4 linked regions of the Rubrivivax gelatinosus IL144 genome follow. The protein of the gene in region 1 interacts with the protein of each later gene in a pairwise test. Links are inferred from orthologs where the notes say so. Each region holds a gene or a part of one and is shown in the gene's direction. Other genes may lie near its edges.

What was found.
Region 2: the proteins of RGE_RS22770 (region 1) and ftsA interact in binary tests that used the Escherichia coli proteins (3 or more experiments, as listed by UniProt). The link is inferred for Rubrivivax gelatinosus IL144 from one-to-one orthologs.
Region 3: the proteins of RGE_RS22770 (region 1) and RGE_RS13410 interact in binary tests that used the Escherichia coli proteins (3 or more experiments, as listed by UniProt). The link is inferred for Rubrivivax gelatinosus IL144 from one-to-one orthologs.
Region 4: the proteins of RGE_RS22770 (region 1) and ftsZ interact in binary tests that used the Escherichia coli proteins (3 or more experiments, as listed by UniProt). The link is inferred for Rubrivivax gelatinosus IL144 from one-to-one orthologs.

What each region holds. Positions count from the first base shown.
Region 1 is NC_017075.1:4,996,524-5,003,948, reverse strand. The notes cover bases 2,706-5,605. They hold RGE_RS22770 (rod shape-determining protein), read left to right. Parts: upstream 2,706-3,583; coding sequence 3,584-4,627; downstream 4,628-5,605. Other genes in these bases: mreC (rod shape-determining protein MreC), read left to right, coding at 4,714-5,605; gatC (Asp-tRNA(Asn)/Glu-tRNA(Gln) amidotransferase subunit GatC), read right to left, coding at 3,110-3,409; gatA (Asp-tRNA(Asn)/Glu-tRNA(Gln) amidotransferase subunit GatA), read right to left, coding at 2,706-3,113. In the rest of the region: RGE_RS22790 (DUF4124 domain-containing protein), read left to right, coding at 1-151; Asp-tRNA(Asn)/Glu-tRNA(Gln) amidotransferase subunit GatB, read right to left, coding at 170-1,621; more of gatA, read right to left, coding at 1,626-2,705; more of mreC, read left to right, coding at 5,606-5,631; rod shape-determining protein MreD, read left to right, coding at 5,628-6,149; mrdA (penicillin-binding protein 2), read left to right, coding at 6,146-7,425. UniProt on the Escherichia coli protein: Forms membrane-associated dynamic filaments that are essential for cell shape determination. Acts by regulating cell wall synthesis and cell elongation, and thus cell shape.
Region 2 is NC_017075.1:995,172-998,795, forward strand. Bases 768-3,624 are described here. They hold ftsA (cell division protein FtsA), read left to right. Parts: upstream 768-1,508; coding sequence 1,509-2,741; downstream 2,742-3,624. Other genes in these bases: RGE_RS04700 (cell division protein FtsQ/DivIB), read left to right, coding at 768-1,501; ftsZ (cell division protein FtsZ), read left to right, coding at 2,818-3,624. Outside these bases: RGE_RS04695 (D-alanine--D-alanine ligase), read left to right, coding at 1-705; more of RGE_RS04700, read left to right, coding at 713-767. UniProt on the Escherichia coli protein: Essential cell division protein that assists in the assembly of the Z ring. May serve as the principal membrane anchor for the Z ring.
Region 3 is NC_017075.1:2,917,552-2,924,871, reverse strand. Bases 2,696-5,490 are described here. They hold RGE_RS13410 (helix-turn-helix domain-containing protein), read left to right. Parts: upstream 2,696-3,519; coding sequence 3,520-4,461; downstream 4,462-5,490. Other genes in these bases: ispG (flavodoxin-dependent (E)-4-hydroxy-3-methylbut-2-enyl-diphosphate synthase), read left to right, coding at 4,490-5,490; pilW (type IV pilus biogenesis/stability protein PilW), read left to right, coding at 2,712-3,515; rlmN (23S rRNA (adenine(2503)-C(2))-methyltransferase RlmN), read left to right, coding at 2,696-2,715. Outside these bases: RGE_RS13430 (pseudouridine synthase), read left to right, coding at 1-1,077; ndk (nucleoside-diphosphate kinase), read left to right, coding at 1,164-1,589; more of rlmN, read left to right, coding at 1,597-2,695; more of ispG, read left to right, coding at 5,491-5,767; hisS (histidine--tRNA ligase), read left to right, coding at 5,816-7,090; RGE_RS13395 (YfgM family protein), read left to right, coding at 7,119-7,320.
Region 4 is NC_017075.1:997,190-1,004,629, forward strand. Bases 1-2,915 are described here. They hold ftsZ (cell division protein FtsZ), read left to right. Parts: upstream 1-799; coding sequence 800-2,032; downstream 2,033-2,915. Other genes in these bases: ftsA (cell division protein FtsA), read left to right, coding at 1-723; RGE_RS04715 (AAA family ATPase), read right to left, coding at 2,109-2,915. Outside these bases: more of RGE_RS04715, read right to left, coding at 2,916-5,348; RGE_RS04720 (M48 family metalloprotease), read right to left, coding at 5,567-6,364; RGE_RS04725 (ferredoxin reductase family protein), read left to right, coding at 6,713-7,440. UniProt on the Escherichia coli protein: Essential cell division protein that forms a contractile ring structure (Z ring) at the future cell division site. The regulation of the ring assembly controls the timing and the location of cell division.

The sequences.
Region 1 (7,425 bases):
TGCGGCGATGGCCAACCAGGAAGCCGAGTTGGTGCGCATCAACAAGCTCTACGACGCCGAACTCGAGCGTCTGCGCCGGCTCTGGGCCGGCGCGCGGCCCGGCACGCTGGGGCCGATGCCGGCCGAGACCTCGTCGGCACCGGCGCGCTGAGGCGCCGGCCCGCCGCGTTCAGCCGCCGAGCTTGCGGCGCAGCAGTTCGCTGGCCTGCGCCGGATTGGCCTTGCCCTTGCTGGCCTTCATGACCTGGCCGACCAGCGCGTTGAAGGCCTTGTCCTTGCCGGCGCGGAACTCCTCGACCGACTTGGCGTTGGCGGCAATCACCTCGTCGACGATCTTCTCCAGCGCGCCGCTGTCGTTCATCTGCTTGAGGCCCTTGGCCTCGATGACGGCGTCGACCTCGGCGGCCTCGCCGCTCCACAGCGCGTCGAAGACCTGGCGCGCGCCGTTGTTGGACACCGTGCCGTCGGCGATGCGGCCGATCAGCTTGGCCAGCGTCTCTGGGCCCACCGGCGCGGCGTCGATCGCCACGCCTTCGGAGTTCAGCCGCTTGCTGATCTCGCCCATCAGCCAGTTGGCGACCAGCTTGGGCTGGCCGCAGCCGTCGCGCGCCGCCTCGTAGTAGCGCGCGAAGGCCAGGCTCTGGGTCATCATCGCCGCGTCGTAGGCCGGCAGGCCGTCGTCGCGCTGGAAGCGTTCGGCCATCAGCGCCGGCAGCTCGGGCATCGCGGCGCGCACGCGTTCCACCCAGTCGGGCGCGATGACCAGCGGCGGCAGATCGGGGTCGGGGAAGTAGCGGTAGTCGTGCGCGTCTTCCTTGCTGCGCATCGCCCGCGTCTCGCCGGTGTCGGGGTTGAACAGCACCGTCGCCTGCTCGATCGCGAGGCCGTCTTCGAGCCGGTCGATCTGCCACTGGACCTCGAAGTCGATGGCCTGCTGCAGGAAGCGGAAGCTGTTGAGGTTCTTGATCTCGCGGCGCGTGCCGAAAGGCTCGCCGGGGCGGCGCACCGAGACGTTGGCGTCGCAGCGGAAGCTGCCTTCCTGCATGTTGCCGTCGCAGATGCCCAGCCAGACGACGAGCGCGTGCAGCGCCTTGGCGTACTCCACCGCCTCGGCCGAGCTGCGCAGGTCGGGCTCGGAGACGATCTCCAGGAGCGGCGTGCCGGCGCGGTTCAGGTCGATGCCCGACTGGCCGTGGTAGTCCTCGTGCAGGCTCTTGCCCGCGTCTTCCTCGAGGTGGGCGCGGGTCAGCCGCACCGAACGCTTCTCGCCGTCGAGCAGGAAGGAGACGCTGCCGCCCTGCACCACCGGGATCTCGTACTGGCTGATCTGGTAGCCCTTGGGCAGGTCGGGATAGAAGTAGTTCTTGCGCGCGAAGATCGACAGCGGCGCGACCTTGGCGCCGACGGCCAGGCCGAAGCGGATCGCGCGTTCGACGGCGCCGCGGTTGGCCACCGGCAGCGTGCCGGGCAGCGCCAGGTCGACCGGGCAGGCCTGGGTGTTGGGCTCGGCGCCGAAACGCGTCGAGGCGCCGCTGAAGATCTTGCTCTCGGTGGAGAGCTGGGCATGGGTCTCGAAGCCGATGACGACTTCGTAGCCGCGGATGAGGGGGAACGTCGCCATCGGATCAGATCCCGGCCGGGGCACGGGTGTGGAAGTCGGTCGATTGCTGCAGCGCGTGCGCGGCGTGCAGCAGCCGGCCTTCGTCGAAGTAGTTGCCGATCAGCTGCAGACCGACCGGCATGCCGTGCGCGCCGGTGCCGGCCGGCACGCTCATGCCCGGCAGGCCGGCCAGGCTGGCCGGCAGCGTGAAGATGTCGGCCAGGTAGGCCTGCAGCGGGTCGCCCTGTTCGCCGAGCTGCCAGGCGACGGTCGGCGCCACCGGGCCGGCGATCAGGTCGCAGTCGCGGAAGGCGGCCTGGAAGTCGTCGGCGATCATGCGGCGCAGCTTCTGCGCCTGCAGGTAGTAGGCGTCGTAGTAGCCGTGGCTCAGCACGTAGGTGCCGATCATGATGCGGCGCTTGACCTCGGGACCGAAGCCCTCGGCGCGCGTCTTCTTGTACATGTCGAGCAGGTCGGTGTACTCCGCTGCGCGGTGGCCGAACTTCACGCCGTCGAAGCGCGACAGGTTCGAGCTCGCTTCGGCCGGGGCGATGATGTAGTAGACCGGGATCGACAGCTCGGTGCGCGGCAGGCTGACGTCGACCAGCGTCGCGCCCAGCTTCTCCAGCTCGGCGAGCGCGCCGCGCACCGCGGCGGCGACGTCGGCCGACAGGGCCTCGGGGAAGAACTCGCGTGGCAGGCCGATGCGCAGGCCCTCGAGCGGGCGTGCGGCGCTGGCGCCGTCGCGCGCGGCGAGCATCTGGGCGTGGTAGTCCTGCGGCGGGCGTTCGGCGCTGGTCGCGTCGCGTTCGTCGAAACCGCTCATCGCCGACAGCAGCAGCGCGCAGTCTTCGGCCGAACGTGCCATCGGCCCGGCCTGGTCCAGGCTGGAGGCGAAGGCGATCATGCCGTAGCGCGAGCACACGCCATAGGTCGGCTTGATGCCGGTGATGCCGCAGAAGCTGGACGGCTGGCGGATCGAGCCGCCGGTGTCGGTGCCGGTGGCCGCGGCCACCAGGCGCGCGGCGACCGCGGCGGCGGAGCCGCCCGACGAGCCGCCGGGCACGCGCGTCGTGTCCCAGGGGTTGTGCACCGCGCCGTAGGCCGAGTTCTCGTTGGCCGAGCCCATCGCGAACTCGTCGCAGTTGAGCTTGCCCAGCGTCACCGTGCCGGCGGCCTTCAGCCGCGCGACGACGGTGGCGTCGAAGGGGCTGCGGTAGCCGGCCAGCATCTTCGAGCCGGCGGTGCTGGGCTGGTCCTTCGTGACGAAGATGTCCTTGTGCGCGATCGGCACGCCGGCCAGCACCGGCGCGTCGCCGGCGGCGAGCGCGGCGTCGGCGGCACGCGCGGCGGCCAGCGCGCCCTCGGCGTCGAGCGACAGGAAGGCGCCGAGCGAACGTTGCGCGTCGGCGCGCGCCAGCAGCGCCTGCACGAGTTCGACGCTGGAGAACTGCTTGGCGCGCAGCGCGCGGGCGGTTTCGGCGACGCCCAGCCGGTCGAAGGCGGTGCTCATTCGATCACCTTCGGCACGAGGAACAGGCCGTCCTCGACGGCCGGCGCGCTCTGCTGGTTGGCCTCGCGCTCGTTGCTCTCGGTGACGCGGTCTTCGCGCAGGCGCAGCGCGACGTCCTGCACCGCCGACAGCGGCGTGTAAAGCGGCTCGACGCCGCTGGTGTCGACCGCGCTCATCTTCTCGACGATGCCGAAGAAGTCATTGAGCTGCGCGAGCATGCGCTGCTCTTCGTCGGGCTGAAGCTCGAGCCGCGCCAGATGCGCGATGCGGCTCACGTCCTGCGGTGTGAGGGCCATGGAAACAGGTGCAAATGAGCACTTGCCCAAGGGCAAGCGCGGGGGGCGATCAGGTATTATCTATGGTTACCCCACATGCCTCGTCGGTAGCCGGCCGTGCGACCGCGTCGCCCGCGCTTTAGGCGCCAGGCCCCGCCTTTCGATCCAGCCGCCTTCCGACCGCCGTCTCCCCACATGTTCGCCTCCCTGCGTCGCTATTTCTCGACGGACCTCGCGATCGACCTCGGCACCGCCAACACGCTGATCTACGTGCGCGGCAAGGGGATCGTGCTCGACGAGCCGTCGGTCGTCGCCATCCGCCACGAAGGTGGCCCGAATGGCAAAAAAACCATCCAGGCCGTCGGCGCTGAAGCCAAGGCCATGCTCGGCAAGGTGCCCGGCAACATCGAGGCCATCCGGCCGATGAAGGACGGCGTCATCGCCGACTTCACCGTGACCGAGCAGATGTTGAAGCAGTTCATCAAGATGGTCCACCCGCGTTCGATGACGCGGCCCAGCCCCCGGATCATCATCTGCGTGCCCTGCGGCTCGACCCAGGTCGAGCGCCGCGCGATCCGCGAGTCGGCGCTGGGCGCCGGCGCGTCGGACGTCTACCTGATCGAAGAGCCGATGGCCGCGGCCATCGGCGCCGGTCTGCCGGTGTCCGAGGCCTCGGGCTCGATGGTCGTCGACATCGGCGGCGGCACGACCGAAGTCGGCGTCATCTCGCTGGGCGGCATGGTCTACAAGGGCTCGATCCGCGTCGGCGGCGACAAGTTCGACGAGTCGATCATCAACTACATCCGCCGCAACTACGGCATGCTGATCGGCGAGCCGACGGCCGAGGCGATCAAGAAGAACATCGGCAGCGCCTTCCCCGGCTCCGAGGTCAAGGAGATGGAGGTCAAGGGCCGCAACCTCTCCGAAGGCGTGCCGCGCAGCTTCACGATCAGCTCCAACGAGATCCTGGAAGCGCTGACCGACCCGCTGAACCAGATGGTCAGCGCGGTGAAGAACGCGCTCGAGCAGACGCCGCCGGAACTCGGCGCCGACATCGCCGAGCGCGGCATGATGCTCACCGGCGGCGGCGCGCTGCTGCGCGACCTGGACCGCCTGCTCGCCGAAGAGACCGGCCTGCCGGTGCTCGTCGCCGAAGACCCGCTGACCTGCGTCGTGCGCGGCTGCGGGATGGCGCTGGAGCGCATGGAGCGCCTGGGAAGCATCTTCACGTCCGAGTGACGGCGTGAACCCCTGCGACGCGTGTCCTCGCACGGCCGGCCGGCCGTCGGGCGCGCGCCGCCTGTCCTGACCCGCCGCGAGCCGCCATGCCGCTCGGTACGCTCGACCGCACGCCGCCGCCTTTCTTCCGCCAGGGCACCTCGGCGCTCACCAAGCTCGTCTTCTTCGCCGCGCTGGCCTTCTTCCTGATGGTGGCCGACGCGCGGCTGCACATCGCCGGGCCGGTGCGCGAGGCGATCGCCTTCGTGCTGCTGCCGGTGCAGCGTGCGCTGGCGGTGCCGGTGGAACTCGTCTTCGGCGGCGCCGACTACCTGCGCGGCCTGGAAGCCGCACGCGCCGCCGAGCGCGAGGCGCTGCAGCAGCTCGCCGGCAACGCCGACAAGCTGGCGCGCGCCGGCGCGCTGGCCGCCGAGAACAACCAGCTGCGCGCGCTGCTCGAACTCAAGCCCGCGCTGTCGGTGCGCTCGCAGGCCGCCGAGGTGCTGTACGAGGCCGCCGACCCGTATTCGCGCAAGGTCGTCATCGACCGCGGCCAGGCCCAGGGCGTCGCCGCCGGCTCGCCGGTGGTCAACCAGGACGGCGTGCTCGGCCAGGTGACGCGTGTCTTCGCGCTGACCTCCGAAGTGACGCTGCTGGTCGACAAGGACGCGGCGATCCCGGTGCTCAACGTGCGCACCCAGCAGCGCGGCGCCGCGTTCGGCGTCAGCGGCGGCATGGAGCTGCGTTTCACCTCGGCCAACGACGACGTGCGTGTCGGCGACGAGCTGCAGACCAGCGGCGTCGACGGCGTCTATCCGGGGGGGCTGCCGGTGGCCAAGGTGATGTCGGTCGAGCGGCGCTCGGAGTCCGGGTTCGCGCGCATCAGGCTGACGCCGAGCGCACGCGGCGACGGCGTGCGCCACGTGCTGGTGCTCGAGCCGCTGGCGGCGCAGCTGCCGCCGCGGCCGGACCCGGCGCCGACCACGCCCGAGGTCGCGCCACGGCGCGGGAGCGGGCGCAAATGATCATGCCGCGCGGGTCCGACCAGCTGCTGCTGCCGGTCAACCCCTTCTTCATCGCGCTGACGCTGCTGCTGGCTTTCGCCTTCATGCTGCTGCCCTTCGGCCGCCACCCGGCGCTGCCGGACCTGCTGGCCGTGGTGCTGGTGTTCTGGACCGTGCACCAGCCGCGGCGTGTCGGCGTCGGCCTCGGCTTCTGCTTCGGCCTGCTGCTGGACGTGCACCAGGGCGCGCTGCTCGGCCAGCATGCGCTGGCGTATTCGCTGCTCGCCTATGCCGCCATCAGCGCGCACCGCCGGCTGCTGTGGTTCGGCGTCGTCGAGCAGGCGCTGCAGATCGCGCCGCTGTTCTTCGCCGCGCACCTGGTGTCGCTGCTCGTGGGCCTGGCCGCCGGCGGCATGTTCCCGGGCTGGTGGATGTTCCTCGCGCCGGTGATCGAGGCGCTCGCCTGGCCGCTCGTCACGATCGCCCTGCTGGCGCCGCAGCGCCGCGCGCCGGATCCGGACGAGAATCGGCCGCTGTGACCGAGATCAAGGACCTCGAGCTCGAACTCGGGCGCTTTCGCGCCCGCTTGTTCGCGGCCGCGGCCTTCGTGCTCGTCGCCTTCGGGCTGCTGACGACGCGGCTCGTCTACCTGCAGGTCGTGCGCCACGACGAGCTGGCGACGCAGGCCGAGAACAACCGCATCGCCATCGTGCCGATCGTGCCCAACCGCGGCCTGATCGTCGACCGCAACGGCGTCGTGCTGGCCACCAACTACTCGGCCTACACGCTGGAGATCACGCCCTCGCGCATCGGCGACGTCGACCTCGACGAGCTGATCGACCAGCTCGGCCGCTACGTCGAGATCCAGCCGCGCGACCGCCGCCGCTTCAAGCGCCAGATGGAGGAGAGCAAGGGCTTCGACTCCTTGCCGATCCGCACCAAGCTGAGCGACGAGGAGGTCGCGCGCTTCATCGCGCAGCGCTTCCGCTTCCCCGGCGTCGACGTCAAGGCGCGGCTGTTCCGCCAGTACCCGCTGGGCGAAGTCGGCAGCCACCTGCTGGGCTACATCGGCCGCATCAACCAGGCCGAGAAGAAGGCCATGTCCGACTGGCCCGAGGAGCAGCAGGACAACTACCGCGGCACCGAGTACATCGGCAAGCTCGGCCTGGAGCAGAGCTACGAGCAGGAGCTGCACGGCACCACCGGCTTCGAGGAGGTGGAGACCAGCGCCAACGGCCGCGCCGTGCGCCGCCTGGACAGCCATCCGCCGACGCCGGGCAACAAGCTCGTGCTGTCCATCGACATCAAGCTGCAGGCGCTGGTCGAGCAGATGTTCGGCGACCGCCGCGGCGCGCTGGTGGCGATCGACCCGCGCAACGGCGAGATCCTGGCCTTCGTCAGCAAGCCGACCTTCGACCCCAACCTGTTCGTCGACGGCATCGACGTCGAGAGCTGGAAGGAGCTCAACGAGAGCATCGACCGGCCGCTGCTGAACCGCGCCCTGCGCGGCACCTACCCGCCGGGCTCGACCTACAAGCCGTTCATGGCGATCAACGCGCTGCAGTCGGGCAAACGCAGCGCTTCGCTGGTCATCCAGGACAACGCGAGCTGGACCTTCGGCAACCACACCTTCCGCAGCCACGGCGACATCGCGCTCGGGCCGGTGGACATGCACCGGGCGATCGTCAAGTCCAGCAACGTCTACTTCTATTCGCTGGCCAACGACATGGGCGTGGACCTGATCCACGACATGATGGCGCCGTTCGGCTTCGGCCAGCGCACCGGCATCGACCTCGAAGGCGAGGTCACCGGCGT
Region 2 (3,624 bases), 4.0 Mb from region 1 along the record:
ATCCCCTATACCGGCTCGGGCGTGATGGCCAGCGCGATCGCGATGGACAAGGTCATGACCAAGCGCATCTGGGCCGCCGAAGGGCTGCCGACGCCGCGCTGGGCCTGGCTGTCGCCGGAGCACCAGGCGCGCGAGGACGTCGTCGCCGTGCCCGACAAGCTGGGCCTGCCGCTGATCGTCAAGCCGCCGCGCGAGGGCTCGTCGATCGGCATCACCAAGGTCGCCGGCTACTCCGAGATGCAGGACGCGGTGAAGCTGGCCTCCGAGTACGACGCCGACGTGCTCTGCGAGGAGTTCATCGACGGCATCGAGGTCACCTGCGCGGTGCTCGGCGAAGGCGCCTCGGCGCGCGCGCTGCCGGTGATCCGCATCGTCGCGCCCGGCGGCAACTACGACTTCGAGCACAAGTACTTCTCCGAGGAGACCGGCTACCACTGCCCGAGCGGCCTGCCGCCGGCCGAGGAGGCCGAGATCCAGCGCCTGACGCTGGCCGCCTACCGCCTGCTCGGCTGCCGCGGCTGGGGCCGCGCCGACTTGATGATCCGCGAGAGCGACCGCAAGCCCTTCCTGCTGGAGATGAACACCAGCCCGGGCATGACGAGCCACTCGCTGGTGCCGCTGGCCGCGCGCGTGGCCGGCATGAGCTACGAACAGCTGTGCGTGCACGTGCTCGAGTGCGCCGCGCTGGACCACCCGGGAGTCTGAGGACGCCATGAGCCGCGCCGCCGCCCTGCCGCTGGCCGAACAACCGATGGACGTGCGCCTGATGAACGGCGTCGCCAGCGGCGTGTTCGTGCTCGCCGGCGCGGCGCTGGCTGCCGCCGCGCTGATGTGGCTGGTGCGGGCGCCGCTGTTCACGATCCGCGGCATCGAGATCGACGGCGACCTGGGCCGCAACAGCGTCAACACGATCCGCGCCAACGCGATGCCGCGGCTCAAGGGCAACTTCTTCAGCCTGGACCTGCAGCAGGGGCGCGAGGCCTTCGAGGCCGTGCCCTGGGTGCGCAACGCGGTCGTGCGCCGCGTCTGGCCCGACCGGCTCGCGGTGCGCCTGGAGGAGCACCGTCCGGCCGCCGTCTGGCAGGGCGAGGACGGCAACGACCGCCTCGTCAACACGCACGGCGAACTCTTCGACGCCAACGTCGGCGACGTCGAGGACGACGGGCTGCCGGTGTTCTCGGGCCCCGACGAGGAGGCGGCGACGGTGCTCGCGATGTACGCCAAGCTGCAACCGGTGTTCAAGCCGCTGGACGCCGAGCTCAGCGAGCTGCACCTGTCGCACCGCGGCTCGTGGAGCGTGGAGCTGGACAACGGCGCGACGCTGGAACTGGGCCGCGGCAGCGACGACGAGGTGCTCGCCCGCGCGGCGCGTTTCGTGCGCACGGTGCCCGAGGTGACGGCGCGCTGGCGCGCGCCGCTGGAATACGCCGACCTGCGCCACACCGACGGCTACGCCGTGCGGCTGCGCGGGGTGACGACGAAAACGAAGACGACCAACTGACACGAACATGGCCAAGGAATACAAGGATCTCGTCTTCGGCCTGGACATCGGCACCGCCAAGGTGATGGTGGTGGCCGCCGAAGTGCTGCCCGACGGCGAGCTGCGCGTCGCCGGCCTCGGCGTGGCGACGACGCATGGCCTGAAGCGCGGCGTCGTCGTCAACATCGACGCCACGGTGCAGAGCATCCAGCAGGCCTTGAAGGAGGCCGAGATGATGGCCGCCTGCAAGATCGACCGGGTCTACACCGGCATCACCGGCAGCCACATCCGCGGCCAGAACTCCACCGGCATGGTCATCGTGCGCGACAACCGCGAGGTGACGACGGTGGACGTGGCGCGCGTCGTCGAGACCGCCAAGGCGATCAACATCCCCAACGACCAGCGCCTGCTGCTCGTCGAGCCGCAGGAGTTCGTGATCGACGGCCACGAGGTCAAGGAGCCGATCGGAATGAGCGGCTCGCGGCTGGAGGTCAAGGTCCACATCGTGACCGGTGCCCAGAGCGCGGCCGAGAACATCCTGAAGTGCGTGCGCCGCTGCGGCCTGGAAGTCGAGCGCCTGGTGCTCAACCCCAGCGCCAGCGCCGCCGCGGTGCTGACCGACGACGAGAAGTCGCTGGGCGTGGCCGTCGTCGACATCGGCGCCGGCACCACCGACGTGCAGATCTACACCGACGGCAGCGTGCGCCACACCGCGGTGATCCCGATCGCCGGCGACCTGATCACCAGCGACATCGCGATGGCGCTGCGCACGCCGACCAAGGACGCCGAGGAGATCAAGGTCGAGCACGGCGTGGCCAAGCAGCTGCTGGCCGACCCGGCCGACCAGGTCGAGGTGCCGGGGCTGGGCGACCGTGCGCCGCGCATGCTGAGCAAGCAGGCGCTGGCCGGCGTCATCGAGCCGCGCGTCGAGGAGATCTTCACCCTCGTGCACCAGGTCATCCGCGAGAGCGGCTACGAGGAGCTGCTGTCCTCGGGGATCGTCATCACCGGCGGCTCGTCGGTGATGCCCGGGATGATCGAGCTCGGCGAGGACATCTTTCTGAAGCCGGTGCGGCGTGGTCTGCCCACGTACCACGCCGCGCTCGGCGACATGGTCGCGAATCCGCGGTCGGCCACCGTCATGGGGCTGCTCGAGGAGGCGCGTCTGGCACGGCAACGCGGTCACAAGGCCGCGGCCCAGGCGGGGTCGGTGACGACGCTGCTCGGCCGCGCCAAGGACTGGTTCCTGGGCAATTTCTGAGAAGGACCCGTGACGAGGTCCCGTTTCATTCCGTCAAGTCAACCGTCTGGCAACTGCATTCATTAGGAGGCTCCACATGCCCATCGAAATGATCGAGGAATTCGACCAAGGCACGCAGATCAAGGTGATCGGCGTCGGGGGCGGCGGCGGCAATGCCGTCGAACACATGATCGCCCAGGGCGTGCAGGGCGTGGACTTCATCTGCGCCAACACCGATTCGCAGGCCCTGCACCGCAGCGGCGCGGCCACCCTGGTGCAACTGGGCACCAGCGGCCTGGGCGCCGGCGCCAAGCCCGAGGTCGGCCGCTCGGCCGCCGAGGAGGCCGTCGACCGCATCCGCGAATCGATCACCGGCGCGCACATGCTGTTCATCACCGCCGGCATGGGCGGCGGCACCGGCACCGGCGCGGCGCCGGTCATCGCCCGCGTCGCCAAGGAGATGGGCATCCTGACGGTGGGTGTCGTCACCAAGCCCTTCGAGTTCGAAGGCAAGCGCCGCGGCAAGCAGGCCGACGACGGCGTCAGCGAGCTCGAAGCCAACGTCGACAGCCTGATCGTCGTGCTCAACGAGAAGCTGCTCGACGTGATGGGCGAGGACGTGACGCAGGACCAGGCCTTCGCGCACGCCAACGACGTGCTGAAGAACGCCGTCGGCGGCATCAGCGACATCATCCACATCCCCGGTCTCGTCAACGTCGACTTCGAGGACGTGAAGACGGTGATGAGCGAGCCCGGCAAGGCGATGATGGGCACGGCCACGGCCAGCGGCCCGGACCGCGCGACCAAGGCCGCTGACGCCGCCGTCGCCTGCCCGCTGCTCGAAGGCATCGACCTGTCGGGCGCGCGCGGCGTGCTGGTGCTGATCGCCGCGAGCAAGGCGACC
Region 3 (7,320 bases), 2.1 Mb from region 1 along the record:
GGCGAGGTCGTCACCCACGACGACCCGCAGCAGCGGCCGACGGTCTTCCGCCGCCTGCCCAAGCTGCACCAGGGCAAGTGGCAGTCGGTCGGCCGCCTGGACATCAACACCGAAGGCCTGCTGCTGTTCACCAACTCCGGCGAACTGGCCAACCAGCTGATGCACCCGCGCTTCGGCGTCGAACGCGAGTACGCCGTGCGTTCGCTCGGCGGCCTGGACGACGCCGCGCGCCAGAAGCTGCTCGAAGGCGTCGAGATCGACGGCCAGCGCTGCGGCTTCAAGAGCATCGAGAACGGCGGCGGCGAAGGCGCCAACCAGTGGTACCGCTGCGTCATCACCGAAGGCCGCAACCGCGAGGTGCGCAAGCTCTTCGACGCCGTCGGCCACGCGGTGAGCCGGCTGATCCGCATCCGCTACGGCTCGGTCGTGCTGCCCAAGGGGCTCAAGCGCGGGGTCTGGGTCGACCTGAGCGAGCAGGACGTTCGTTCGCTGCGCCGCATGACCGGCGTCGGCGAGCGTCCCGAGGGCGAGCAGCGCGATGCCGGCGGTGATCGCCGCGGCAAGCGCGGCAAGCGCGGCCGTGGTGGCAACGCCCCCGAGAGCGCGCCGCGCGGCCCGAAGCCGCAGCGCCGCGAAGCCGGCGAGGCCGCGATCCCGAATCCGCTGCAGCAGACCTTCGACAAGCGCGCGATCCAGCAGGAACGCCAGCGCCGCCGCGAGATCCCCGAGGACGGCCCGATCCCGAATCCGCTGCAGCAGACCTACGACAAGCGTGGCCTGCAGCGCGACCGGCCGGTGCGTGACCTCGGCGAGGACGGCCCGATCCCCAACCCGCTGCAGCAGACCTACGACAAGCGCTTCGTGCAGAAGCCCAAGCCGCTGGCCGGCGGCCGTGGCGCGCGCGGCCCGAAGAAGGGTGGCGCGGGCGGCCAGCCCGACCCGATGCAGACCTCGGTCGGCTACATCGGCGGCGACGCCTTCCTGCGCAAGGCCAACGGCGGCGGTGGCCGCGGCGGTCCGCGTGGCGGCCGGGGTGGTGGTGGCGGCGGCGGCGGTGGTCGCCGCGGCGGGCGCTGAACGCGTCTTTCCGTCATGGCCGCGCCGATCCGGCGCGGTAGAATCGAAAGCTTTGCCAAGTCCTTGATTGAAGGAGATATTTCAAGATGGCCATCGAACGCACCCTCTCGATCATCAAGCCTGACGCCGTCGCCAAGAACGTCATCGGCCAGATCTACGCCCGCTTCGAAGGCGCCGGCCTGAAGATCGCCGCCGCGAAGATGCAGCACCTGTCGCGTGCCGAGGCCGAAGCCTTCTACGCCGTGCACAAGGCGCGCCCGTTCTTCAACGACCTCGTGAGCTTCATGATCTCGGGCCCGGTGATGATCCAGGTGCTCGAAGGCGAAGGCGCGATCGCCAAGAACCGCGAGCTGATGGGCGCCACCGACCCGAAGAAGGCCGAGAAGGGCACGATCCGTGCCGACTTCGCCGACAGCATCGACGCCAACGCCGTGCACGGCTCCGACGCCCCGGAAACGGCGGCCGTCGAGGTCGCGTTCTTCTTCCCCGGCATGAGCGTCTACAGCCGCTGAGTCGACGATGGCCGTCAATCTTCTCGACTTCGACCTCGAGGGGCTGGCGGCCTTCTGCGACAGCCTGGGCGAGAAGCGCTTCCGCGCCGTCCAGCTGTTCCGCTGGATCCACCAGAAAGGCGAGTCGGACTTCGACAAGATGTCCGATCTCGCCAAGTCGCTGCGCGGCAAGCTCGCCGGCGCGGCGGTGGTCGAGTCGCTGCCCGTCATCAGCGAGCACGTCTCGGCCGACGGCACGACGAAGTGGCTGTTCGACGTCGGCGGCGGCAACGCCGTCGAGACCGTCTACATCCCTGAAGACGACCGCGGCACGCTGTGCGTGTCCTCGCAGGCCGGCTGCGCCGTCGGCTGCCGTTTCTGCTCGACCGGGCACCAGGGCTTCAGCCGCAACCTGAGCACCGGCGAGATCATCGCCCAGCTGCGCTACGCCGAGCACCGCCTGCGCGGGCCGGACGGCCAGCGCGTCATCGACAACGTCGTGATGATGGGCATGGGCGAGCCGCTGCAGAACTACACGGCCGTCGTGCCGGCGCTGCGCGTGATGCTCGACGACCACGGCTACGGCCTGTCGCGCCGCCGCGTGACGGTCTCGACCTCGGGCATGGTGGCGATGATCGACCGCCTGCGCGAGGACTGCCCGGTGGCGCTGGCCGTCTCGCTGCACGCGCCCAACGACGCGCTGCGCGACGCGCTGGTGCCGATCAACCGCAAGGACGGCATCGAGGCGCTGCTCGACGCCTGCCTGCGTTATGTCGAAGCAGCGCCGCGCGACTTCATCACCTTCGAGTACTGCATGCTCGACGGCGTCAACGACGCCCCCGAGCAGGCGCTGGAACTCGTGCACCTTGTCCGCCGCCGCCGCGTGCCGTGCAAGTTCAACCTGATCCCGTTCAACCCGTTCCCCGAGTCGGGGCTCAAGCGCTCGCCGCGCGAACGCGTGACGGCCTTCGCCAAGGTGCTGCAGGACGCCGGCATCGTGACGACGATCCGCAAGGTGCGCGGCGACGACATCGACGCGGCCTGCGGCCAGCTCGCCGGCGAGGTGCAGGACCGCACCCGGGCACGCGAACGCCTGCTGGAGCGCCGCCGCACGATCCCGATCGCCGCCGCGGAGGACCCGCGGTGACGCGTCGCCTGCTGGCCCTGCTGGCCGCGGCGGCCTGCGCCGCATCGCTGCTGGCGGGCTGCGTCAGCGAACCGCCGGCCAACGGCTCGGCCCGCGAGACGCGGCCGAGCAACGACCCCGCCGACGTCGAACGCCGCGCCAAGGTGCGGCTGGAGCTGGCGTCGGCGTACTTTGCCCGCGGCCAGTCGGAGACCGCGCTCGACGAGGTCAAACAGGCGCTGGCCGCGCGCCCCGACATGCCCGAAGCGCTCGGCCTGCGCGGCCTGATCTACGCCGCGCTGGGCGAGACGCGCCTGGCCGATGACAGCTTCCAGCGCGCGCTGTCGCTGGCGCCGCGCGACGGCGACCTGCGCCACAACTACGGCTGGTTCCTCTGCCAGCAGGGCCGCTACGGCGACGCCGACCGCGAGTTCGAGACCACGCTGGCGCTGCCGCAGTACCGCGGCAGCGCGCGCACGCTGCTCGCCAAGGGTGTCTGCGACGCGCGCGAAGGCCGCTGGGCCGATGCCGAAGCGGCGCTTTACCGCAGCTTCCAGCTCGAACCGGCCAACCCGGCGACGTCCTACAACCTCGCCGACGCGCTGTATCACCGCGGTTCGTTCGAACGTGCCCGCTTCTACGTCCAGCGCGTCAACGCGGTGAGCGAGCAATCCAGTGCGGCCACCTTGTGGCTGGCCGCACGCATCGAGCGCCGGCTGGGCAACCAGGCTGGCGCCTACGAGTTCGGCCGCCAGCTGCGCGACCGTTTCCCCCAATCGCCCGAGGCTGCCCAGTTCGAGCAAGGCCGGTTCGATGACTGATTCCGTGACGCCCCCGCCCGCGGGCACGACGGCCGGCGCGCTGCTGCGCGCGGCACGCGAGAAGCAGGGCCTGCACATCGCGGCGCTGGCCGCCGCCATCAAGGTCCCGGTGGCCAAGCTGGAGGCGCTGGAAGCCGACCGCCACGACGAGCTGCTGGACCCGGCGTTCACGCGCGCACTCGCCTTGGCGGTGTGCCGTGCGCTGCACACCGACGCCCAGCCGGTGCTGGCGCTGCTGCCGCGCACCGACGGTTCGGCGCTGGATCACGTCGTCGGCAGCCTGAACACGCCGTTCCGTGAACGCGCCGGCCCCGACATGCCCAAGGTCAGCCTGGGTTCGGTCAAGCCGCTGGTCTGGGCCGGCGGCGCGCTGCTGATCGCGGCGGCGGTCGTCTATTTCATGCCGGCCGGCATGCTCCAGTCCCCTGCGCCGACCGCCGACGCCAGCCCGCCGCCCGAAGCGGCGTCGGTGCCCGAGGCGGCCGCCTCGGTGCCCGAGGTCGCCCTGGTGCCGGTGGAGCCGGCTTCGGCGCCTGCGTCGGTCGCCGTGGCGGTCGCGCCGGTGGCCGTGCCGGTGGCCGTGCCGGCCCCGGCGCCGGTTCCGGCGGCCGCAGCGTCGGCCGCATCCGCGGTGCTGCCGGCGCTGAAGCCGGCGATGGCCGCCACGCTGGCCGCGGCTTCTGCGCCTGCCTCGGCCGTGCCGGCTGCGGCGGGGCTGGTCCAGCTGCATGCCGAACAGCCCTCGTGGATCGAGGCCTACGACGCCAAGGGCCAGGTCGTTTTTTCGCGCCTGCTGCGCGCCGGCGAGACCGCCGGGGTCGACGGGCAACTGCCGTTGCGGCTCAAAATCGGCAATGCGCCGGCCACCCGCCTGTCCTTCCGCGGCAAGCCGGTCGACCTGGCGCCGCTGACCCGCAACGCCGTCGCCCGCGTCGAGTTGCAGTGAGCGCAGCCGTTATTGCAGTGAGGTTTCGATGAACGCTCCGGAAACGCCCGCCACCATCCCGTCCGCCGCACCGCTGGCGCGCCGCTCGCGCCAGGCCCGTGCCGTCTGGGGGAACCGGGTCGTGACCATCGGCGGCGACGCTCCGGTGCGCCTGCAGTCGATGACCAACACCGACACGACCGACGTGATCGGCACCGCCATCCAGGTCAAGGAACTGGCCCAGGCCGGCTCCGAGCTGGTGCGCATCACCGTCAACACGCCCGAAGCCGCCGAGGCCGTGCCGCACATCCGCGAGCAGCTCGACCGCATGGGCATCGACGTTCCGCTGGTCGGCGACTTCCACTACAACGGCCACCGCCTGCTCACCGAGTACCCGGCGATGGCGCAGGCGCTGTCCAAGTACCGCATCAACCCGGGCAACGTCGGCAAGGGCGACAAGCGCGACCGCCAGTTCGCGATGATGGTCGAGGCCGCCTGCCGCTGGAACAAGGTGGTGCGCATCGGCGTCAACTGGGGCAGCCTGGACCAGGAACTGCTCGCGTCCATGATGGACGAGAACGCGCACCGCGCCCAGCCGCTGGACGGCAAGCAGGTGATGTACGAGGCGCTGGTGCAGTCGGCGCTGAGCTCGGCCAGCGCCGCGCGTGAACTCGGCCTGGACCCGAATCAGATCGTCATCAGCTGCAAGGTCAGCGGCGTGCAGGACCTGATCTCGGTCTACCGCGGCCTGGCCCAGCGCTGCGACTACGCGCTGCACCTGGGCCTGACCGAAGCCGGCATGGCGACCAAGGGCACGGTGGCGTCCAGCGTCGCGCTGGGCATCCTGCTGCAGGAAGGCATCGGCGACACGATCCGCGTCAGCCTGACGCCGCAGCCGGGCGAGGCGCGCACCCAGGAGGTCGTCGTCGCCGGCGAGATCCTGCAGTCGCTGGGCCTGCGCACCTTCAACCCCAGCGTCACCGCCTGCCCCGGCTGCGGCCGCACGACGAGCACCACCTTCCAGGAACTCGCCAAGCAGATCGACGACTTCCTGCGTGCGCAGATGCCGGTGTGGAAGAGCCGCTACCCGGGTGTCGAGAACCTGAAGGTGGCGGTGATGGGCTGCATCGTCAACGGCCCCGGCGAGAGCAAACACGCCGACATCGGCATCAGCCTGCCGGGCAACGGCGAGGCTCCGGCCGCGCCGGTGTTCATCGACGGCGAGAAGGCGCTGACGCTGCGCGGCGAGGGCATCGCGCAGGAGTTCCACAAGATCGTCGAGGACTACATCGAGCGCCGCTTCGGCGCCGCCGCGACCGCGGCCTGATTCCTCGTTCCGGGCGGGCCGCCGGCCCGCCGCACCAACCTGTTCCCCATGGCCGAGAAGATCGTTGCCGTCAAAGGCATGAACGACATCCTGCCGCCCGAGTCGGCGCGCTGGGAGTGGTTCGAAGACACCGTGCGCGCGCTGATGCGCCGCTACGCCTACCAGAACGTGCGCACGCCGATCGTCGAGCACACGCCGCTGTTCGTGCGCGGGCTGGGCGAGGTGACCGACATCGTCGAGAAGGAGATGTATTCCTTCGTCGACAGCATGAACGGCGATCCGCTGTCGCTGCGCCCCGAGGGCACGGCCGGCGTCGTGCGCGCGGTCGTCGAGCACTCGGCGCTGTACGACGGCGGCAAGCGCCTGTTCTACATCGGCCCGATGTTCCGCCACGAGCGTCCGCAGCGCGGCCGCTACCGCCAGTTCCACCAGGTCGGCGTCGAGGCGCTGGGCTTCGGCGGCCCGGACGTCGACGCCGAGGTCATCCTGATGTGCCGGGCGCTGTGGAAGGACCTGGGCCTGGGCGAGGTGCGGCTGGACATCAACAGCCTGGGCCAGCCCGAGGAGCGCAAGGCGCACCGCGCGGCGCTGATCGCCCACTTCGAGCAGCACGCCGAACTGCTCGACGAGGACGCGCGCCGCCGCCTGCACAGCAACCCGCTGCGCATTCTCGACACCAAGAATCCGGCCATGCAGGCCATGGTCGAGGCCGCGCCGCAGCTCATCGACTACCTCGGCGAAGCCTCGCTGAAGCATTTCGATGCGCTGAAGGCCATGCTCGACGCCGCCGGCCAGCCCTACCGCGTCAACCCGCGTCTGGTGCGCGGCATGGACTACTACAACCTGACCGTCTTCGAGTGGGTGACCGACAAGCTCGGCGCCCAGGGCACGATCTGCGGCGGCGGGCGCTACGACGGCCTGGTCGAACTGGTCGGCGGCAAGCCGGCGCCGGGCATCGGCTGGGGCATGGGCATCGAGCGTGTGCTCGACCTGGTGCAACAGCTGGGCGTGGCGCCGCCGGCGCCGGTGCCCGACGCCTATGCCATCGTGCCCGACGGCAGCGCGCTGCCGCAGGCGATGCGCGTCGTCGAGGCGCTGCGTGCGGCCGGCGTCGCGGTGCAGCTGCACGTCGGCGGCGGCAGCATGAAGTCGCAGTTCAAGAAGGCCGACGCCAGCGGCGCGCGCCATGCGCTGATCTTCGGCGGCGACGAGCTCGCCCGCGGCGAAGTTGCCGTCAAGCCGCTGCGCGACGCCGCAGCGGCGCAGGCCGCGCGACCGATCGCCGACCCCGCCACCTGGGCAGCCGACCTGCTCCCCGCATAATCGACCGTTTTTCGTCCGCTTCACCGACATGGCCACACAACTCGACCTGCAGGAGCAGGAGCAGATCGACGCCCTCAAGGCGTTCTGGAAGCGGTACGGCAACCTCGTCTCCTGGTTGCTGATCGCCGCGCTCGCCGCCTACGCCGGCTGGAACGGCTGGAACTACTGGCAGCGCAGCCAGGCGCTGAAGGCCAGCGCGATGTACGACGAGCTCGACCGCGCCGCCGCCG
Region 4 (7,440 bases), 4.0 Mb from region 1 along the record:
CTGAAGTGCGTGCGCCGCTGCGGCCTGGAAGTCGAGCGCCTGGTGCTCAACCCCAGCGCCAGCGCCGCCGCGGTGCTGACCGACGACGAGAAGTCGCTGGGCGTGGCCGTCGTCGACATCGGCGCCGGCACCACCGACGTGCAGATCTACACCGACGGCAGCGTGCGCCACACCGCGGTGATCCCGATCGCCGGCGACCTGATCACCAGCGACATCGCGATGGCGCTGCGCACGCCGACCAAGGACGCCGAGGAGATCAAGGTCGAGCACGGCGTGGCCAAGCAGCTGCTGGCCGACCCGGCCGACCAGGTCGAGGTGCCGGGGCTGGGCGACCGTGCGCCGCGCATGCTGAGCAAGCAGGCGCTGGCCGGCGTCATCGAGCCGCGCGTCGAGGAGATCTTCACCCTCGTGCACCAGGTCATCCGCGAGAGCGGCTACGAGGAGCTGCTGTCCTCGGGGATCGTCATCACCGGCGGCTCGTCGGTGATGCCCGGGATGATCGAGCTCGGCGAGGACATCTTTCTGAAGCCGGTGCGGCGTGGTCTGCCCACGTACCACGCCGCGCTCGGCGACATGGTCGCGAATCCGCGGTCGGCCACCGTCATGGGGCTGCTCGAGGAGGCGCGTCTGGCACGGCAACGCGGTCACAAGGCCGCGGCCCAGGCGGGGTCGGTGACGACGCTGCTCGGCCGCGCCAAGGACTGGTTCCTGGGCAATTTCTGAGAAGGACCCGTGACGAGGTCCCGTTTCATTCCGTCAAGTCAACCGTCTGGCAACTGCATTCATTAGGAGGCTCCACATGCCCATCGAAATGATCGAGGAATTCGACCAAGGCACGCAGATCAAGGTGATCGGCGTCGGGGGCGGCGGCGGCAATGCCGTCGAACACATGATCGCCCAGGGCGTGCAGGGCGTGGACTTCATCTGCGCCAACACCGATTCGCAGGCCCTGCACCGCAGCGGCGCGGCCACCCTGGTGCAACTGGGCACCAGCGGCCTGGGCGCCGGCGCCAAGCCCGAGGTCGGCCGCTCGGCCGCCGAGGAGGCCGTCGACCGCATCCGCGAATCGATCACCGGCGCGCACATGCTGTTCATCACCGCCGGCATGGGCGGCGGCACCGGCACCGGCGCGGCGCCGGTCATCGCCCGCGTCGCCAAGGAGATGGGCATCCTGACGGTGGGTGTCGTCACCAAGCCCTTCGAGTTCGAAGGCAAGCGCCGCGGCAAGCAGGCCGACGACGGCGTCAGCGAGCTCGAAGCCAACGTCGACAGCCTGATCGTCGTGCTCAACGAGAAGCTGCTCGACGTGATGGGCGAGGACGTGACGCAGGACCAGGCCTTCGCGCACGCCAACGACGTGCTGAAGAACGCCGTCGGCGGCATCAGCGACATCATCCACATCCCCGGTCTCGTCAACGTCGACTTCGAGGACGTGAAGACGGTGATGAGCGAGCCCGGCAAGGCGATGATGGGCACGGCCACGGCCAGCGGCCCGGACCGCGCGACCAAGGCCGCTGACGCCGCCGTCGCCTGCCCGCTGCTCGAAGGCATCGACCTGTCGGGCGCGCGCGGCGTGCTGGTGCTGATCGCCGCGAGCAAGGCGACCTTCAAGCTCGCCGAGAGCCGCAACGCGATGAACACCATCCGCCGCTACGCCGCCGACGACGCCCACGTCATCTACGGCACGGCCTACGACGAGAGCCTGGGCGACCAGCTGCGCGTCACCGTCATCGCCACCGGCCTGAACTCGGCGCGCCGCCAGGAAACCCGCCCGGCGCCGCCGCTGGCCGTCGTGCAGCAGGCGCCTGTCGCGCAGCCCGTGCTGCGCACCGGCACCGACAACCTGCCGATCCTGACCCAGGCCGCCGTCGGCGCGGCGGCCCCGGCGCCGGCGCACGACTACGCCGGGCTGAACACGCCCAGCGTCTGGCGCAGCGGCCGCAGCCAGGCCGCGGCCAAGGTCGACGCGCTGGCCAGCAACGGCATGGACGAGATCGAGATCCCGGCCTTCCTGCGCAAGCAGGCTGACTGAGATCCGGCGCAGTCACGGTTGACCAGACGGGAAGGGGCGGCCCCCAGGGCCGCCCCTTCGTCGTTTGTGCGCCAGCCTAGCCGCGCGTGACGGGCAGCGCCCGCCGTGCCGCCGCGGCGCGCAGCGCGACGTTGACCGGCTGGCGGTGCAGGAAACCTTCGACGAAAGGCGCCGGCACCTGCGGCAGCGCGTCGCGGTGCACCCAGTCCAGCGCCGTCGCCAGGCAGCGCTGCGCGGCGTCGCCGCGGCCGCCGCGTTCGTAGGCCTCGGCGCAGCGCAGCAGCAGCGCCGGCAGGTAGTAGTGGGCAGAACGCGCCTGCAGCGTGCGGTGCTCGGCCGCCGCCGCGGCCGCCGCGGCCTGCCGGTCGGCCAGCAGCGCCAGCGTGCGTGTCGCCACCTCCGCGGCCTGCGGGAACAGCGCCGCCGCGTCGGCGCGGCGCTCCAGCTCGTGCAGCAGGTCCAGGCGCCCGGCTTCGCAGGCCAGCTCGACTTCGGCCTGGATGCGGTGGGGGTCCTCGGCGACGCCGGTCGCGGCGGCCTCCTGCCACAGCGGCGCCGCCGGCTGTCCGGTGGCCGCGGCGACCGCGGCGCGCAGCACGAGCTGGGCGGTGCGCAAGGCCCCGGGCGGCGCCTCGCTCAGGCCCTGCACGCAGCGGTGGGCGCGTGCGCCCTGGCCCAGCGTCAGCCAGACGCGCGCCAGCAGGCCGAGCGCCAGGTTCTGCTGCAGCGGGCTCGTCGCCAGCGCCCCGGCGGCCGCCTCCAGCAGCTGCAGCGCCTCGGCATAGCGTCCCAGCCCGCCCAGAAAAAAGCCCAGCGACGCCCGGTTCCACCAGGCCAGCGTCGCGGTCAGCTCGATCTCGGTGGCCAGCCGGTCGGCCTCGCGGCCGTGCTCCACCGCCCGCGCCAGGTCGCCGCGCCGCGCGTGCAGGTTCGACAGGTTCATCAGCGCCGCCAGCTGCTCGGTCGCCGAGCGCGTGGCGCGCGCCAGCGCCAGGTGCTGCTCGGCCACCGGCAGCGCCTCGCCGCTGCGGTTCACGCGGATCAGCAGCGTCGCCAGGTTGCCGTGGAACTCGCAGCGCAGCACCGGGTCGGCGAGCTCGGTGATGCGCGTGCGCCAGCGCTGCATCAGCGCCAGCGCCGCCTCGGCGTGGCCGCGCATCGCCTCGATGTTGGACAGCAGCGAGCTGGCGCGCACCTGCACCTCCTCGCTGGCGTCGGGCGTGGCCAGCGCCTCGCGCGCGGCCTGCTCGGCCTCGTCCTGGCGCCCGCCCCAGAACAGCGCCATCGCCAGCGCGGTCAGCGCCAGCGCCGCCGACGGCCGGCCGCGGCTGGCCTGCACCAGGGCCTGCGCCTCGTCGATCGCCGCGCCGACGCCGGCGCTGGGCAGCAGCGCGCCGACGCGGCGGATGCGCGTCTGCAGCGCCGCCTCGTCGTCGCCGGCGGCCTCGTGCGCCTGGGCGCAGGCTTCGAGCAGTTCGCCTTCCTCGCGCGGCCGGCAGGCGGCCCGCGCGTCCTGGGCCGCAGCCGCGAAAGCCGCCGCCGCGGCGCGGTGTTCGCCGGCGTCGCGCCAGTGCCGCGCCACGCGTCCCGGCGCCACGCCGCGCCCGGCCAGCGCCGCGGCCACCTGGCGGTGCGTGTGGCGGGCGATGACCTGCGGGATCGCGGCCAGCACCGCGTCCTGGATCAGGTCGTGCGCGAACTGCTCGCCGCGCAGTACCTGGCTCTGCTCCAGCTCGTGCCAGGCGCCGGCCAGGCGCAGCGCGGGCGCGCCCAGCACCTGCTCGGCCAGCGGCAGGTCGAAGTCGGGCGCGGCGATCGCCGCCACGCGCGCCAGCGCCAGCGCGTCGGGCGACAGCCGTGCCAGGCGCAGCTCGACCAGGTGCGCCAGCGCCCGCGGCACCGGCAGCGTGCCCTCGGGCAGGCCGTCGCGCCAGGCGGCGCGCAGCGTCTCCAGCACGAACAGCGGGTTGCCGCCGCAGCGCTGCAGCAACTGGCCGGCCAGGGCCTGCGCCTGCGAGGGCGCCAGGTCCAGCCCCTGCAGCAGCTCGGCGAGTTCTGCCGCCTCCAGCGGCCCGAGCAGCAGGCGGCGCGTGCTGCCGCTCTCGATCAGCGCGGCGAGCGGGTCGTCGGCGCCGTGCGGCGGTGGCCGGCGGGCGAGGATCCAGTGCAGCGCCGCCTCGCCGGCCAGCGTCAGCAGCGTCTCGATGCTGGCGCGGTCGGCGAAGTGCAGGTCGTCGACGGCGACGACGCTCAGCCCCTGCCGCTGCGCCGCGGCGAGGCAGTGGCGCAGCAGCGCCGGCAGGCGCTCGGGACGGGCCGGCGCGGCCTCGGCCTCGGCGGCGTCCAGCCGCTGCAGCAGCCGCATCAGCGTCGCATAGGGCAGGCCTTCGTCGCCGGGGCGGGCCTGCACGTGCAGCGCGTCGGCGCGGCCGGCCAGGTGCTCCTGCAACAGCCGCGTCTTGCCGATGCCGGCGTCGCCGACCAGCAGCACCACGGTGCCGTCGCGTTCGGCCGCGGCGAGCTGGGCCAGCGCCTCGCGGCGCCCGGCCAGCCGCGGCGGCCGCAGCAAGGCGGCGGGCACCGGCCGCACCGGCGCCAGCTCGCCGCCGCGGCCACGTTCGACGGTGGCCAGCAGCGCGCGTGGCTCGGCGTCGGGCCTCAGGCCCAGTTCGTCCTTCAGCAGGCGTTCGCAGCGCTCGAAGGCGGCCACGGCGCCGGCGCGGTCGCCGCGCAGGTGGTGCAGGCGCATCAGGCGGCGGTGGGCGTGCTCGCTCAGCGGCTCCAGCGCCAGCAGGCGCTCGGCGCAGCGCAGCGCCAGCACCAGGGCGCCGCCGTGTTCGGCGGCCGCGGCGTGTGCGGCCAGGGCTTCGCGCCAGGCGGCGCGGCGCGCCTCGCGCTGGCGGTCCAGCCAGTCGGCCAGCGCCGGACGGGCGCTGAAGTCGCAGCCGGCCAGCCATTCGCCCGGCACGGCCTCGGGGTCGGCGGCCAGCGCGCCGAAGTCCTCGGCCGGCAGTTCCAGGTCGGCGGCGAGCGCGAAGCGGGCGCCGGTCTCCACCAGCCGGGCGCCGCTGGCCTTGCGCAGCCGGTGCACACGCTGGTGCAGGTTGTTCAGCGCGCCGCGTTCGCCGGCGTCGGGCCAGACCAGCAGCGCGACCTGGCGGCTGTCACGGCCCTCGGGCGCGGCGGCCAGCGCCAGCCAGGCGGCGTCGGGCGCGATCAGCGCCAGCGTGCGGCCCTCGGGCGTGGCTTCCCGCAGCCGCGGCGCGCCGCTCAACAGCAGCTGCCAGCGGCGGGGCAGGGCGACGGGCTCAGCCATCGCATCGGGCGCCGCCCGGTGCCGGGCGGCCTGCAGTGGGGTGCATTCAAGAATCTCCTTGCGCACAGCGGCGACCGGGTCGGTGTACGCGCCGGGCGCTTACCCGCCTCTTATCGGCTGCCGTGCAGCATGCCCAGCCGCCGGCCGCAGCGAAATCCCCAGGCGGCGCAAACGAAAACGGCCGCCCGAAGGCGGCCGTTCCAGGCGCTGCGAAAGCCTCAGAGCGCCTGCACGGCCTGGCTGCGCGCGAGCGTGCCGGCGGTGGCGTTCTGCGCGTCCATGCAACGGCCTTCTGCGGCCGGCGTGGCGCGCAGCACGCCCAGCGCGACCTGCTGGGCCTGCGGCTTGGCCGCGCCCAGCGCCTGCAGCGAGCGCACGCCGAAGGCGTCGGCCTGCAGTTCGAAGCGCTTGTTCAGGCCGGCGACCAGGCAGGTGCCGAAGCCCAGGCCGGCGTCGGCGGCGGCGCCGCTGGCGACGACCGAGGCGCTGATCGTCGGCAGCATGCCGAAGCCCAGCACGCTGGTGGCGTAGAAGCCGGTGGACAGCAGGCGCAGCGCGGCGGTGCGGGTGCCGTGGCGGTAGACGCCGTGGCCGAGTTCGCGCGACAGCGAGAAGGTCAGCGCGTCGGGCGTGGCCTTGTCGGCCAGCGCGGTGCTGACGGTGACGACGTAGTGCGGCGCACGCAGGCGGCTTTGCTGCAGATCGGTGGCGGGCTTGCCCTGGGCCGGGTCGACGGCGGAGACGATCACGTCGCCGAGCCAGTCGCGGTCCATCCAGCCGTCGTCGTCCACGCGCTGTGCGGCGTAGATGCTGCGGCAGGCCGGCGCGCGCAGGCGTTCCAGGCGCGCGGCGGCGGGGTTGGCCGATTCGTCGACCAGCAGCACCGTCAGTTCACCCGGGGCGAGCGTCAGGCCGGGCAGGCCGGCGCAGTCGACACGCTGGGCGAGGTACTTGGGGGTGCTCGCGGGGACGGCAGGCGTGGTGGCGAGCAGGGCCGGGGCGGCCAGGGCCGTCACGGCCGCTGCTCGGATTGCGTTTTTCATGAGGTCCTTCCTTACTGCTGCGGGTGTGGCCGCCTGCAGGCCACGAATGCTTGCCAGTAGATGAAAATTTCTGTCAAGCTGCCGTTACAGTCTATCGACTGTTATCCATCAATTATCTGGGCTCATATCAAAGGACTTGTCCCAACGCAGGATAGACGCGCATTCGAGGGTTTGCGCGCGTGGTCCTGGCGCCACGGTGGTCGCCCGCGCCGCAATGGGGCGTGACGGCGGGGCGTCGGCGCCACGCCGGCCGGCCGGTGTCTTAAGACCGCCTTCACCTCGCCCGCGCAGCATGACGGTATCGACTTCCGAGAGACCGTCATGAAAACGATCCGCACCACCTTCGTCGCGCTCGCCGCCGGGCTGAGCGCGCTGTGGCTGGCGGCCGAGGCCTCCGCGCTGCCGGCCGCGCAAGGCGTCTTCCCGTGGCGCAACCTGCTCGTGCAGTACAGCGGCGTGCTGGGCATGGGGCTGATGAGCGTCGGCATGCTGCTGGCGCTGCGCCCGGCCTGGCTGGACGAACGCCTGCACGGCATGGACAAGGGCTACCGCCTGCACAAGTGGCTGGGCATCGCCGGGCTGGCGCTGTCGGTGGCGCACTGGCTGTTCGCCAAGGGCCCGAAGTGGCTGGTCCAGGCCGGCTGGCTGGAGCGCCCGCAGCGCGGGCCGCGGCCGCAGTTCGAGCCCGACAGCCTGCTCGCCCTGCTGCAGGGCCTGCGCCACCCGGCCGAGGAGATCGGCGAGTATGCCTTCTACGCGATGCTGGCGCTGATCGCGATCGCGCTGATCAAGCGCTTCCCGTACCGGCGTTTCTTCCAGACCCACCGCGCGATGGCGCTCGTGTACCTGGTGCTCGTCTTCCACTCGGTGGTGCTGACCAAGCCCGAATACTGGCTGCAGCCGGTCGGCCTTGTGCTGGCCGCGCTGATGGCGGTGGGCACGGTGTCGGCCTTCATGAGCCTGGCGCGCCGCATCGGCCGTGCGCGCCGTGTCGAAGGCCGGGTCGAGAGCGTCGAGTTCCAGCCGGGCACCCAGGTCACCGCGGTGAC